3 regions of the Syntrophobotulus glycolicus DSM 8271 genome follow, and region 2 is predicted to be linked to each of the others. Evidence: predicted binding sites of a transcription regulator. Region 2 holds the regulator's gene; each other region holds the start of a gene.
The links. Region 2 encodes CtsR, which represses protease genes until heat stress. Its sites were predicted from a motif close to AAGGTCAANNAAGGTCAAAT; they were not measured.
Positions count from the first base shown of each region.

Region 1: a site for CtsR is predicted at 1,830-1,849, ahead of SGLY_RS09065 (DnaJ C-terminal domain-containing protein). Genes of this name have one in related genera too.
Region 3: a site for CtsR is predicted at 1,915-1,934, ahead of clpP (ATP-dependent Clp endopeptidase proteolytic subunit ClpP). Genes of this name have one in related genera too.

Region 1 is NC_015172.1:1,850,723-1,855,040, forward strand. It holds gene clpB (ATP-dependent chaperone ClpB) at 1-738, opposite strand, end outside; gene SGLY_RS09065 (DnaJ C-terminal domain-containing protein) at 778-1,731, opposite strand; gene SGLY_RS09070 (acyltransferase family protein) at 2,111-4,006, shown strand; gene SGLY_RS09075 (response regulator transcription factor) at 4,102-4,318, shown strand, end outside.
Region 2 is NC_015172.1:320,470-324,787, forward strand. It holds gene SGLY_RS01545 (DUF3810 domain-containing protein) at 1-50, shown strand, start outside; gene SGLY_RS01550 (NUDIX hydrolase) at 66-671, opposite strand; gene SGLY_RS01555 (hypothetical protein) at 849-1,664, shown strand; gene SGLY_RS01560 (CtsR family transcriptional regulator) at 1,894-2,367, shown strand; gene SGLY_RS01565 (UvrB/UvrC motif-containing protein) at 2,394-2,921, shown strand; gene SGLY_RS01570 (protein arginine kinase) at 2,911-3,963, shown strand; gene SGLY_RS01575 (ATP-dependent Clp protease ATP-binding subunit) at 4,013-4,318, shown strand, end outside.
Region 3 is NC_015172.1:3,070,608-3,074,925, forward strand. It holds gene galU (UTP--glucose-1-phosphate uridylyltransferase GalU) at 95-1,000, opposite strand; gene clpP (ATP-dependent Clp endopeptidase proteolytic subunit ClpP) at 1,251-1,859, opposite strand; gene SGLY_RS18190 (hypothetical protein) at 2,063-2,224, shown strand; gene SGLY_RS15160 (L-lactate permease) at 2,581-4,269, shown strand.

The DNA.
Region 1 (4,318 bases), 1.5 Mb from region 2:
GCCCATATCCAAGGAAATCACATCTTTGTTTTTGATCGATTCCGGAACATCGCCCCGGACAATTCTTTGAGCGAGGCCCTCCACAATAGCGGTTTTCCCTACTCCCGGTTCACCGATCAGAACAGGGTTGTTTTTGGTGCGGCGGGAGAGAATCTGAATGACCCTTCTGATCTCATCATCCCTGCCGATGACGGGATCAAGCTTGCCGCGCCGGGCCCAGGTGACCAGGTTGCGGCCGTACTGCTCCAAAGCGGCATACGTGCTTTCCGGGTTTTGACCGGTGACCCTCTGTGATCCCCTGATTTCTTTGAGGACACCCAGGAGAACCTCACGGGTAATTCCGGCTTTTTTAAGAATTTTTTCCGCGTCGCCCTGAGCCTTGGCTAAAATAGCTAAAAGAAGGTGTTCTGTGCTGACATATTCATCACCAAACGGTTCCATTTCATCATGGGCCGCCACAATGACTGTGCGTGTTCTTTGAGAATACATGATTTGCGCGGCGCTGCCGGTGATGCTGGGAAGCTTGTTTAGGCCGGCTTTTACCTCGGCGATAACAGACTGAGCAGAGATATTCAGCTTTTGCAGGATCTGCGGAACTACGCCTTCTTCCTGCTCCAGCAGGGCAAGGAGTAAGTGTTCAGGTTCAATCAGGCTGTTTTTTCTCTGCTCGGCCAGATTATTGGCCTGGATCATTGCCTCTTGTGATTTCTGGGTTAATCTGTTGGTATCAAACGCCATCGTAATTCCTCCTTTGCAAATCAAATCATCATTTCTTTTTTATTGATTGTGATACTTGGCATATAGTTCTCTCAACGCTTCGATTTCCCCTTCTGCCATTGTCTCAGGCAAAACTATGGCAATTTTAAGATATAAATCTCCATGGTTTTTGGGATCTTTGAGAATCGGCATTCCTTTACCCTTCAGCCTGATGCTTTTTCCGTTCTGAGTATTGGCGGGCAAATTGAATTTCACTTCACCATTAATCGTCTTTACTTTGATTTCTCCGCCCAGTACGGCTGTATAAAAATCAACCGGAACAGTCAGGCTCAAATCATCATTTTCTCTGATAAAGCTGGGATGCGGAGCAATCCGGATCTTTAGAAAAAGGTCTCCTCTTTGCCCTCCGTTGACGCCTTCCTTCCCCTGTCCTGCCAACCTGATTTTAGAGTTATCCCGGACGCCCGGAGGGACCTTGGCCTGAATCCTCCTGTTCGGACCGATATTGATCAGTCTGGTCGTGCCCTGAAAAGCTTCCTCCAATGAAATCTCTATCTCACCTTCCAGGTCGTTTCCTTTTCGTGAGCGGCGGCCCTGCTGTGCAGCCCCATAGGAGAAACCTTTTCCTCCCATACCGAAAATATTGGAGAAAAAGTCGGAATATCCCCCGTATTCTCCAAACAGGTCGGAAAAATCTTCCGGGGACATTGTTCTGCTGTACGTTCCGCTATTGGGAGCGGCCTGCCATGCTCCCCAGTCATAGCTGCCTCTGCCCCCCTGGTTCTGCCAGTGCTGGTAGTCCTGACGCAGCTCGTCGTACTTTTGCCGTTTGGCCGGATCACCTACAGCCTGATAAGCTTCATTGACTTCTTTGAATTTTTCTTCAGACTTCTTGTCTCCGGGATTTTTATCGGGATGATATTTTTTGGCCAGTTCTTTATACTTCTTTTTGATCTCTTTTATATCTGCTGTCGGAGCGACTCCTAAAACACTGTAATAATCTTTAAAATCCATAAAAATAACACCTCTTTTTAAGTAAAATCATTGTTAGATTAACCATTCATAGCAATAATAACCAACTGGCTGCCTCTATTATAAGACGAAAATTTTCAAAGGTCAATATTGGTCAAATAATATTTTGTTATTCACTGACATTAAGAGCGGTGCCGGTATTCGTGAATAAATTTCTTGGATTCAGATGAAGAAGCTCTCTTTCGTCAAAAACTTCATGGATTTATCTATATCGAAAAGTTCTTGACAATTTTTGAGTTTCTTTTTATATTTTAACTTTTTTGTAACCATTTTTAAGTCTTTTGTAAAGCTATTTGTAACAAAAATTGGTATCTTTATCTTAGGATGTCCTAATTTTTACTGAAGAAGGGGAATGATCGTGATGCTGAAAGAAAAAGAACAAAAACGGAATACATACATTCCCGGCTTGGATGGACTGCGGGCAATAGCTGTTTTGGCGGTGATTGCCTATCATTTGAACTTCAAATGGGCCTCGGGAGGGCTTTTGGGGGTCTGTTTGTTCTTTGTTTTATCAGGCTATCTGATTACCGATCTCCTGGTCAGCCAGTGGAATTTGTCGGCGCGGATCGATTTTAAGGATTTTTTCCAGCGGCGTGCTCGCCGGCTGCTGCCGGCCTTACTGGTCATGCTGGCAGGAACTGTGATTTGGACTGTCCTGCTGAATCCCGCCCGTTTAGATTCCCTCAAAGGGGATATTCTGGCCGCCGTTTTTTACCTGAATAATTGGTGGTTAATTTTTCACGATGTTTCCTACTTTGCCAGCTTCGGTCCTCCTTCCCCTCTGGGCCATTTGTGGTCTTTGGCTGTAGAAGGGCAATTCTACCTGGTTTGGCCGGTATTGTTAGGGCTGGGGCTGCGTTACCTGCCGCGCAGAGGCTGGCTGGTTGTCCTGACTTTGGCTGGGATTTTGGCTTCAGGTATAGCGATGGCCCTGCTTTATCAGCCCGGTACGGATCCCAGCCGGGTCTATTATGGTACGGATACAAGAGTTTCGGCCCTGCTGATCGGAGCAATACTGGCTCTTGCCCTGCCGCGGCAGAAATTATCCCTTACCCTGCCATCCAGAGACCGTTTGCTTCTGGATCTGGTTGGAGCAGCCGCGTTGATTGCTGTTCTGCTGATGATCTGGCAAACGAACGAATATGATTCTTTCCTTTATCGTGGCGGACTGCTGTTATTTTCCCTGATCTCAGCCGTCTTGATCGCCGTCCTCGCCCATCCTGCCGGCCGTCTGGCCAAACTGTTGGGGAAACAGCCCCTGCGGTGGCTTGGTGTTCGTTCTTACGCGATTTATTTATGGCATTATCCTGTTATTCTCTTAACAAGCCCTTCTGTAAATACCGGGGGGCTGGATATGATGCTGGTTTTGAAGCAATTGGCGGCCATAATCATTTTGGCTGAATTATCCTGGCAGCTGATTGAAAAGCCGGTCCGCTTTCGGGCTGAACAAAGGCAGCCCGGGAAATTTCCTGATCTGAAATACAGGCTGAGATCCTTGGGCCGCAGTATGCGCTTTGCCTTAGCGTTTTATTTTCTGGGGTTATCTGTTCTCACCATAGCAGGAGTAACGTGTTTAAAGACAAAGGACCTGGATACTGTCTTATCCATAATTGGTGTTTCTTCAGCCCCGGAAATCAAGACCGCAGAACAAATTGATTTTGCTTCTGCCTCATCGTCGATGGCTGTCCTCAATCTGCCGGCGGCAAAGCCTAAACCTGAGCCTGAAGCAGAGTCTGAGTCAAAACCCGAAGCGGCACAGCCTCCGGTCTCACCCCCAAAAACCGGCTCAGGCCAAGGTGTGATCATTATCGGCGATTCGGTAATAGCCGGTGCCAAATCCGCCCTGGAAGAACGCTTACCGGGCATTGAAATTGACGCCCAGATTGGACGCCAGATGGATGAAGCAGTAGGTTTAGTCAACAGGCTGAAAACACAAAGCTTATTAGGTGAACGGGTTATTATTGAGCTGGGGACCAACGGGCCGTTCAGCCAGGTGCAATTGAGAGACCTGCTGGATTCCTTGGGTCAGGTCAAGCAGATTATTCTGGTCAATACCCGTGTTCCGCGTCCCTGGCAAGATGAGGTCAATGAAACACTGGAACGAGCTGCCGTTTCCTATCCCGGGACTAAGCTTGTAGACTGGTATTTGGCGAGCACCGGTCATCATGAGTATTTTTACGAGGATGGTGTCCATCTTACTCCAAAAGGTATTGAAGTATATTGCCAGCTTTTGCAGAACGCCCTTACTCCCCTGTAAGTAATAATTGAAACAGAGGACTATCCTAAATCTCCCGAGTTGGTTTAAAATAAAAGAAGATATCAGCTTTGAATTACCGATGCGGAGTGATTGAATTGAACAGAAAAAAGATAAAAATCCTGGTCGTTGAAGATGAGGAATCGATCCGGCGTTTTATTACCCTTAACTTGAACGCGGCCGGCTATCTGGTGAGTGAAGCCGTTTCCGGAGAGGAGGCCCTCGACAAGCTTAAAATGCTTGATCCTGATATTGTCGTACTGGATATCATGCTGCCCGGTATCGACGGGTTTGAAGTTTGTCAGCATATTTGCG
Region 2 (4,318 bases):
ATGGGATGGTTGACTTATTGCTTGCGGAAAGAAGAAAAGCGATGCGTTGAAAACATAAATAGAGATTATTCCGGTAATGTAAATAATGTGGTCAAAGAACCGACCATTGAGATAGTATCTTTACGGATGAAGCCGGGGTTTGCCGGGCCGGGTTTGGTATATTTTATTGCTTTTTCAATCATATCCACACTCAAAGGAGCAGCATTAAAGTCGGAGCATTGTTCAGGTGCGAAGAAACCTACGGCACTGACTTCAGCTGGGTCCGGTTTAAGTTCGCCGCCAAGGAGTTCCATCAGGAAGACGATATAAATGTCATGCTTAACTCCAGGTAGATCTTCAGGACGGTCCTTAATGGCGATAATCGTGACCGGTTGGGTGATCAGGCCCGTTTCTTCGCGGATTTCCCTGACCACAGCATGTTCTATTTTCTCATCCTGTTCGACAAATCCGCCCGGAATTGTCCAGCGGCCTTTGCCTGGATGATAAGCACGCTGGACCAACAGGCCTTTGTTGTTCTTCACGATAACACCGCCAACACCCAGGGAGAACTCGCCCCAGTGAGTATACCCGCAAACAGGGCATTTAAGGCGTCTTTTATCTTCAATGATATTGTATTCCAGTAAAGCGGAACAAAGAGGGCAGTACCTAAATTCGTTTTGGGCAAAAGCCATAAAAATTCACTCCCGTTCGATAGATCATCTTCCCAATAAACTATTGTATAATTAATTATTTATTTGAGCAAAACAATTTATTTGCTCGTAAGATACAGGAGATTAAATAAGTTTGTAGAATAATATAACTTAAAATTCAGGCAGTACTTTAGGTGTCTTGGAGGTTTTGAGCAACAGATGGAAAAAGAATTGTGGTTGGATAAGCAAGAAATTGAGCAGCTTCTTTCCGGTTCCTTATTCTGGCAGGATGTCCAAAACAGGGCTGATATAAAGATTATGCATAAACCGAAAGAAGACCCATCAACCGTGGAGGAACAAAAACCGACCGGCAATTTTATGAGAGACGAGCTTTGGGGCAACCGAGGCACGGAACAGAAGTCTGCCGCCGTTATAAGTAAAGATAGACCCGGACAAGACAGGATTTCGGAAATAAGCGAAGCTGAAAAAGATGATGGGCAAATGGGTATTGCTCTGGCTGAACCCGATCTGACGGAAGCAGGGCCTGTAGAGGCAGAAATCCCGGAAAAGGAATCAGAGAAAAGTCCGCGAAACGAATCAGAAGCAGAGGTAAAGACAGAAGCGACAGAGACGGAGCAAGCGGCAGCACCTGTACCGGCCGCAGAAGAAAGAAATGACGAAGAAGCGTTTCAGACCAAACATAGAGAAGGCAAACCGGATAACGATGAAGTACAGGCGGAAAACATCGAGGCTGAAGAAACGGCCGAGAGCGTCCAGAATGGGGTAAGCCTTTCCGGTCCTGAAGAATTTATGGAGATGGGACCGCAGACAGGGAGCATACCTGAAATAGAAGAGATGGAAAAAAGTTTGGAGAAAACCTTTGGCAATGGAAATGAGTTTAAGAAGCTCATTTTAGAAAGAGAACTTGAAAAAGGTTTTGAGAACCGGCCGTTTGACGGAATAAAGATTGTAGCTTTAATGGGAATAGTTGCTGCGATTACGATTGCGGTCTGGATATTCTTTTTGTCTAAATAATTTTTTTATATTATGGTTATGGACAGGTGATGTAAATATTACCTGTCTTTCTTTGTTTTTTAGAAAAAAGCTTTGCAAAAAAAGTAAAAAAGAGTAATATAAATATAAAGGTCAGAAAAGGTCATAAGGTCAAGAAAGGTCATATAGATAAAAAGACTTCTATAAGATGGTTGTGATTACTCATCAGGAACAGCCGAATGACCGGATCGCAGAAAGGAGGTATCGCAGGATGCGGAATCTGGCGGATCGAATAGAAGAATATATCAAGAAAACAATCGGGCAGGCGCAGGAAGATTTTATTGTCCTGCAGAGAGGCTTTTTAGCAGAGATTTTTTCTTGTGCTCCTTCTCAGATCAACTATGTACTGACAACCAGGTTTACGGCTGAAAAAGGGTATTTGGTGGAAAGCAGGCGGGGCGGCGGCGGATATCTTAGAATCGTGAGACTGGGACTGGATCCTGAAGGGAAATTTCAGCGCTTGATGAGTGAGCTTATTGGAGACCGGCTTTCTCAGGACCGGGCATTTGACCTGATCAGCAGGTTGGAAGAAGAAGAAATCTTTACGAGAAGAGAAGCCGCGATCATTAAGAGTATTTTTACAGATAAAATATTGGAACCGTATGTCAATGATCAATCTTCCCTGAGAGCGAGACTGATGAAAGATATTTTGGCTAATCTGTGCAGGGAAGATATAAAGGATTAGAATTTTTGAAAAAAGGAGAGGCTTAAATGATTTGCGAAAACTGTCATGTCAGAGAGGCTAAGGTTCATTTTACTAAGATAGCCAACGGACAAACCGGTGTAATGCATTTATGTCAGAAATGTGCCCAAAAAATACAGGGCTTTGGTTTTGGCATTTATCCGGGCATGGTTTCTGATTTTCTTCAAGCTCTCTTTGAAGCTGAATCCAATAAGCAGTTTGTTCAGTCTGAAAATAAGGAGACTGAAAAGTGTCCTTTGTGCGGGATGACTCTTTCTAAGATTCAACAACATGGAAAGATCGGCTGCAGTGAATGCTATAATCAATTTGAACCACAGTTGGAAGTATTATTGCGGAAGATTCACGGCGGTGGGTTTCATGTGGGAAGAGTACCTGCACATGGCCGGCCTGAATTGCAATCCAGAAATGAATTGCAGCAGTTAAGGAAAAAGCTGCAGGAAGCAGTGCACAGCGAAGAATTCGAAGAAGCGGCTGTCTTGCGGGATCGGATCAAAGAACTGGAGAAAACGGCTGGTGGTGAGCAGGATGGAAAATAAAGAGTTATTGGTGAAAGACAGCTGCTGGATGCAAAATATCCAGGACACTCCTATTGTTTTAAGCACCCGAGTCAGGCTTGCAAGGAATCTGGCCGGAGCTTCTTTTCCGCATATTCTGGGAGCTGAAGGCGGAAAAGAAGTGGAGAAAAAGATTTCTGATACTTTTGGGGAAACGGTTGTTTCAGGGGAGCAATTCACCTATTTATCACTCGGCGTCCTCAATCCTCTTGAAAGAAGAATTTTGGTTGAAAAACACTTAATCAGTCCGGACTTGGCCAATGGCAAGGAATTCAGCGGTGTAGCCCTTACAGACAGTCACAAAGTATCTGTAATGGTCAATGAAGAGGATCATTTGCGGATTCAAGTACTGATGCCGGGTTTTAATCTCAGCGAATCACTGGCTTTGGCAAAAGAGACGGATGAAAAGATGGAAAGCAAATTGGATTTTGCTTTTAAAGAGAAATTTGGTTATTTGACGGCTTGCCCGACAAATGTAGGCACCGGTCTGCGGATATCGGTTATGATCCATCTCCCTGCTTTAGTCATGACCAATCAAGTTCAACAGGTATTAGGGGCGCTTACTCATATCGGATTGGCCGTTCGGGGGCTGTATGGGGAAGGTTCGAGAGCTTTAGGGAATGTTTTTCAGATATCCAACCAAGTGACCTTAGGGAAGAGTGAAGAGGATACCCTGGCATATCTGGAGACAATGACGGGGCAAATTGCGGAAAGGGAGTCTCAGGCGCGCCAGGACTTGTGGAAAGAAGTGGGAGTTATGCTCCAGGATAAGGTCTGGAGAGCAAGGGGGACCCTTGAACATGCCAGGCTTTTAAGTGGGGATGAAGTGATTGGTCTTCTGTCGGAAGACAGAATGGGTGTGGAAATGGGGATTCTGCCCAAAGTTCAGGCAGGATTTGCCTCTTTGCTGGTCAATTCCTCTTATGGCTGTCTGCAATATAGGATAGACAGGCCTCTGGATGGCAATTATGCTGATTTCGAACGAGCGAATTATATCCGAGGTGTGTATCATACCAAGGATTAATTACAATATTTTATTTAGTATTAATTTGTTGGAAAGGAAGTGTTCAATTATGCCCGGACGTTTCACACAGAAAGCAGAACAAGTTTTTTTACTCGCGGAGAGTACCGCCAAAAGGATGGGTCATAAGACTATTGGGACAGAACACATCCTTCTGGCCCTGCTGGAAGAGGGAGAAGGTGTTGCGGCCACAGCGTTAAAAGAAATGGGCCTGGATGAAGAAAAAATGAGTGGAAAAATTATTCAGCTGATTGGAATTAGTGAGCCGATCGCCGGTGAGGTAGGGTTATCACCGCGAGTAAAAAGAGTTATTGAAATTGCCACCGAAGAGGCCCAAAGGCAGGGTGTAAACTATGTG
Region 3 (4,318 bases), 660 kb from region 2:
TCCTGTTTAATCCGTCACGATATCCCGGCCACTGATTAATGTCCTGAAAACTTGTCCTCTTTTCGTTTTAAACACCCATTGTTTGTCCATTTTTTCAGACAAGCCTGAGGCCTTTTTGCTGCTCATCGTACCGGTTGATAAGCTCTCTTAAATAGCCGATGACATTTTCTCCTATCTCATGATGCGCTAAGGCAAATTCGATTGTCGCCCTGACAAAACCAAATTTATCCCCGACATCGTATCGCTTGCCGATAAATTGATAAGCAAAAACCTCCTGAGTTTTGCTTAGCTCCAGCAGGGCATCTGTCAGCTGGATCTCTCCTCCCCTTCCCGGAGGAAGATCAGCCAGGCAGTCAAATATTTCCGGCTCAAGAATATATCTTCCCATGATCGCAAGAGGGGTTTTGGGGGCCTGGGCGGGACTTGGCTTTTCGATCATATTCTCGGCTTTAAACAGCCTCGCCGACACCTTGCTTCCTTCAATTACACCATACTTGGATACTTCCTCCACCGGTATTTCCTGTACACCGATCATATTCCCCTGCCATTTTTCATAATATTTGATCATTTGTTTCAGACAGGGGACTTCCGAAGAAATGACATCATCCCCCAACAGGACGGCAAAAGGTTCATGACCGATAAACTTGCGGGCACTGTAGATCGCATGGCCCAGCCCAAGGGCTTCTTTCTGGCGGACATAGTGAATATCAACCATATCGGCGATATCTTTCACCATATGCAGCAGGTTTTCTTTTTGGCCTTTTTCAAGAAATACTTCCAATTCTACAGACCTGTCAAAATGATCTTCGATCGCGCGCTTATTCCGGCCTGTTACGATAATGACATCCTCGATTCCGGATTGAACGGCTTCTTCAATAATATACTGAATGGTCGGTTTATCCACAATAGGCAGCATTTCTTTGGGCTGAGCCTTGGTGGCGGGAAGAAATCTGGTTCCCAAACCGGCTGCCGGGATTACCGCTTTTTTGATTACAGTCAAGGATTTTCCTCCTTATTCCTTTGATATTTGAGTCCGGATGCTTTGATGTTTGAGTCCGGATGCTTCAGGTTTCATTGATGATTTCGGCTGCTTAAACGTCATTGGTTTCCATCAATTATTATATGTAGGATTTTCTTGTTTATGAAAAAGACACGGAATTCTTTTCCGTGTCTTTTTCCTGCCGTTTTCATTTTCGGTTTATGATTTGGGGCTATTTTCTTGCGCCCTGTCTGTCTTTTTCGGATCTGCCCTATTTTTTCTTGGCCACCTGCTCCGACTTTTCCAGGATCTGGTCTACGAGGCCGTATTCTTTGGCTTCCTGAGCGGTTAAATAGCGGTCCCGGTCGGTATCCTGCTCGATTCTTTCTACCGGCTGACCGGTCATCTCTGCAAGCAGACGGTTCATTCTTTCTTTCACTCTCAAAATATGCTTGGCATGAATCTCAATTTCCGTAGCCTGACCGGACAATCCTCCCAGAAGAGGCTGGTGAATGAGGATTTCAGAATTGGGCAGAGCAGTACGTTTCCCCTTCGCCCCTGAAGCAAGCAAAAAAGCTCCCATACTGGCTGCCAGGCCGACACATATGGTATGGACATCCGCTCTGACATGCTGCATGGTGTCATAAATAGCCATACCGGCACTGATCGAACCTCCCGGGCTATTAATATAGAGAAAAATATCTTTTTCCGGATCTTCCGCATCAAGGAATAAAAGCTGGGCAACAATCAGATTGGCCATATAATCATCAACTTGGCCGCCCAGAAAAATAATCCTGTCCTTCAAAAGCCTGGAATAGATATCATAGGAACGCTCACCGCGGTTAGTCTGCTCAACTACCATAGGAACAAGATAACTCATGTGTATCCCCCCAACTTTTTATTATTCTGATCCCTAGTGGTATAAGTATATTACAATGGTCAATAAAGGTCAAATATTTTTAGCTATTCATTCCAATTTTTTATGTTCATATTTTTTTTTGTCCCGGAAAGAATAAGGTTAAACGTCAATGAACGTCACAGAAACAACTTTATATTGATCTATTGACGGAAAGGAGCTTTCTTATGCGGAAAATATCTTCTGATACCATGCACTATGTAGACGATCTGCGCAGAGAAATTAATAAGCTTTATGCCGCCCCTTTATCGACATTATTGGACGAGGAAACCTTTCACCGTGAACCATGTGCTGAAAATCATCATCCAGAAACCAAATTAGAAAAATAAAAGATCATTTTTCACGATCATTTTTATTTTTTTCATTTTTAATTTTAATTTATATTGTTTGAATTTTTAGAATAATTTAATTATTTAAATTGTCTAATTTATGAAAAAAAATTTAGTTAACATTTATGATGTTTATGTTATAATTATGTTAAAATTTTAAATTAATTGACATGCAATAGCTTAATTTAATGAAAATTCCTATTATTTGTCAATTAAGTATTCTGTTGCCGTGAGGGGGGATGAATAGGCGAGACATGTTCGATCATTAACTTTTTGTTCTCTCAGTTTCATGGTTCTTTTTTTTGTTGTTTTTTGTAATAATTTTAATTTTTTTTAAATGTGAGGAGGTCTTCCACTTGGGTCAGTATTTGCAAAACTATAACCCAACCGGCAATGTTGTTCTGTCAACTTTATTGGCAGCTCTTCCGATTCTTCTCTTCCTTTACCTTCTGGCCGTCCATCCGCATAAGACCAAGGACGGGCGCAAAGAGTACGGGATCTACGCTCCTTATGCAGCGATCATTTCCGCTTTAAGTGCGTTCGCACTTGTTCTTTTTGTCATGAAGATGCCCGTTCCTATGGCGATATCGGCATTCATATACGGAGCCGCCAAGGGCCTGTTCCCTATCGGCTGGATTATCTTCGCCGCGATCTTTCTTTATAATACAACGGTTATCTCCGGTAAATTCGCCGTACTTAAGGATTCTTTATCCGGCATCACCTCAGACCCCCGGCTGCAAGTCCTTCTGATCGGTTATTCTTTTGTCTGTTTTATGGAAGGCGCCGCCGGTTTTGGGACTCCGGTCGCTGTCTGTGGTTCTATTTTGGTAGGGATGGGCTTCAATCCAATGACTGCCGCCCTTGTCTGCCTGATCGGTAATGTCGCGCCCGCTCTCGGCGCTCTCGGCGTGCCGACCTTCACCCTCAGTGATGTTTCCGGTCTGCCTATTCTGGAGCTTACCCAGCAGTCCGGCCTGCAATTTATCTTTATGCCTATTGTTGTCGCCTTTTGGGTGGTCGGAGCCTATATCTTCAGAGAAAAAGGGAAATGGTCCGATCTTTGGGCGGTTGCCCCGGCAATTCTTGTTTCCAGCGGTACTTTCGCCATTGTCCAGCTGTTTACAGCCATGAAGGGCTGGTATATGATCATCGGTATGCTCGCCGGGATCGTGTCTATCCTCTGTACGATGGTCTTCCTGAAAATCTGGAAGCCGAAAAAAGGTTTTGGTCAGCAAAAAGCAGTCACTCCGGCGGCTCATCCGACCAAGGACATCGTGATGGCCTGGATGCCCTGGGTACTTCTGGGCATTTCCGTCACTCTCCTCAGTGTGCAAAGCATCAAAGATTCCCTGAACAGCATTTTTATCTGGAAGTATACCGTACCCAATCTGGACGGACTTTCTCTGGTCCAGCCTCCGATCGGGGACGGAAGCCTCCACGCTGTTTTCACCTGGGATATCCTGACAATGGGCGGCACGGGAATCATGGCCGCAGCCATAATCTCCGGTCTGCTTGTCCTCCGCCTTTCCGGCCAGCAATGGGCTAAGGCGTTCTCGGTAACAGGGAAGAAAATGAAGTCATCCCTTACTCTGCTGTGCTGTGTTCTCGGCTTCAGTACTCTGACCAGATTCGCCGGCACCGACGCGATTCTGGGCCTGGCCTTCACCAAGACAGGAGCCGCTTATCCTTTCTTTGCTCCTATGCTCGGTTGGATCGGTGTGTTTATCTCGGGTTCGGATACAGCAGCCAACAGTATGTTTGGCAACCTGCAGAACATCACCGCTCAGCAGCTTAATTTGAATCCTGTGCCGATTACCTCCTCTACGACTACCGGCGGGATCATTGGTAAAGTAATCAATGCCCAGTCCGTCGTTGTGGCGACCGCTGCCTGTTACGAGGACCAGAAGGAAGGAATGGCCGCCGTCGGACCGATTATCCGCGCCGGTATTCCGCACTCCGTGGCTTTGATTCTGATTTACTCGACCTGGCTCTGGTTCCAGTATTATTTCCTGTCAGGAATGTTGATTACTCTGCCAGGAAAATAATCCATTCATCATTGATTTGAATTTGATAAACTGATTACCGAATGCTGCC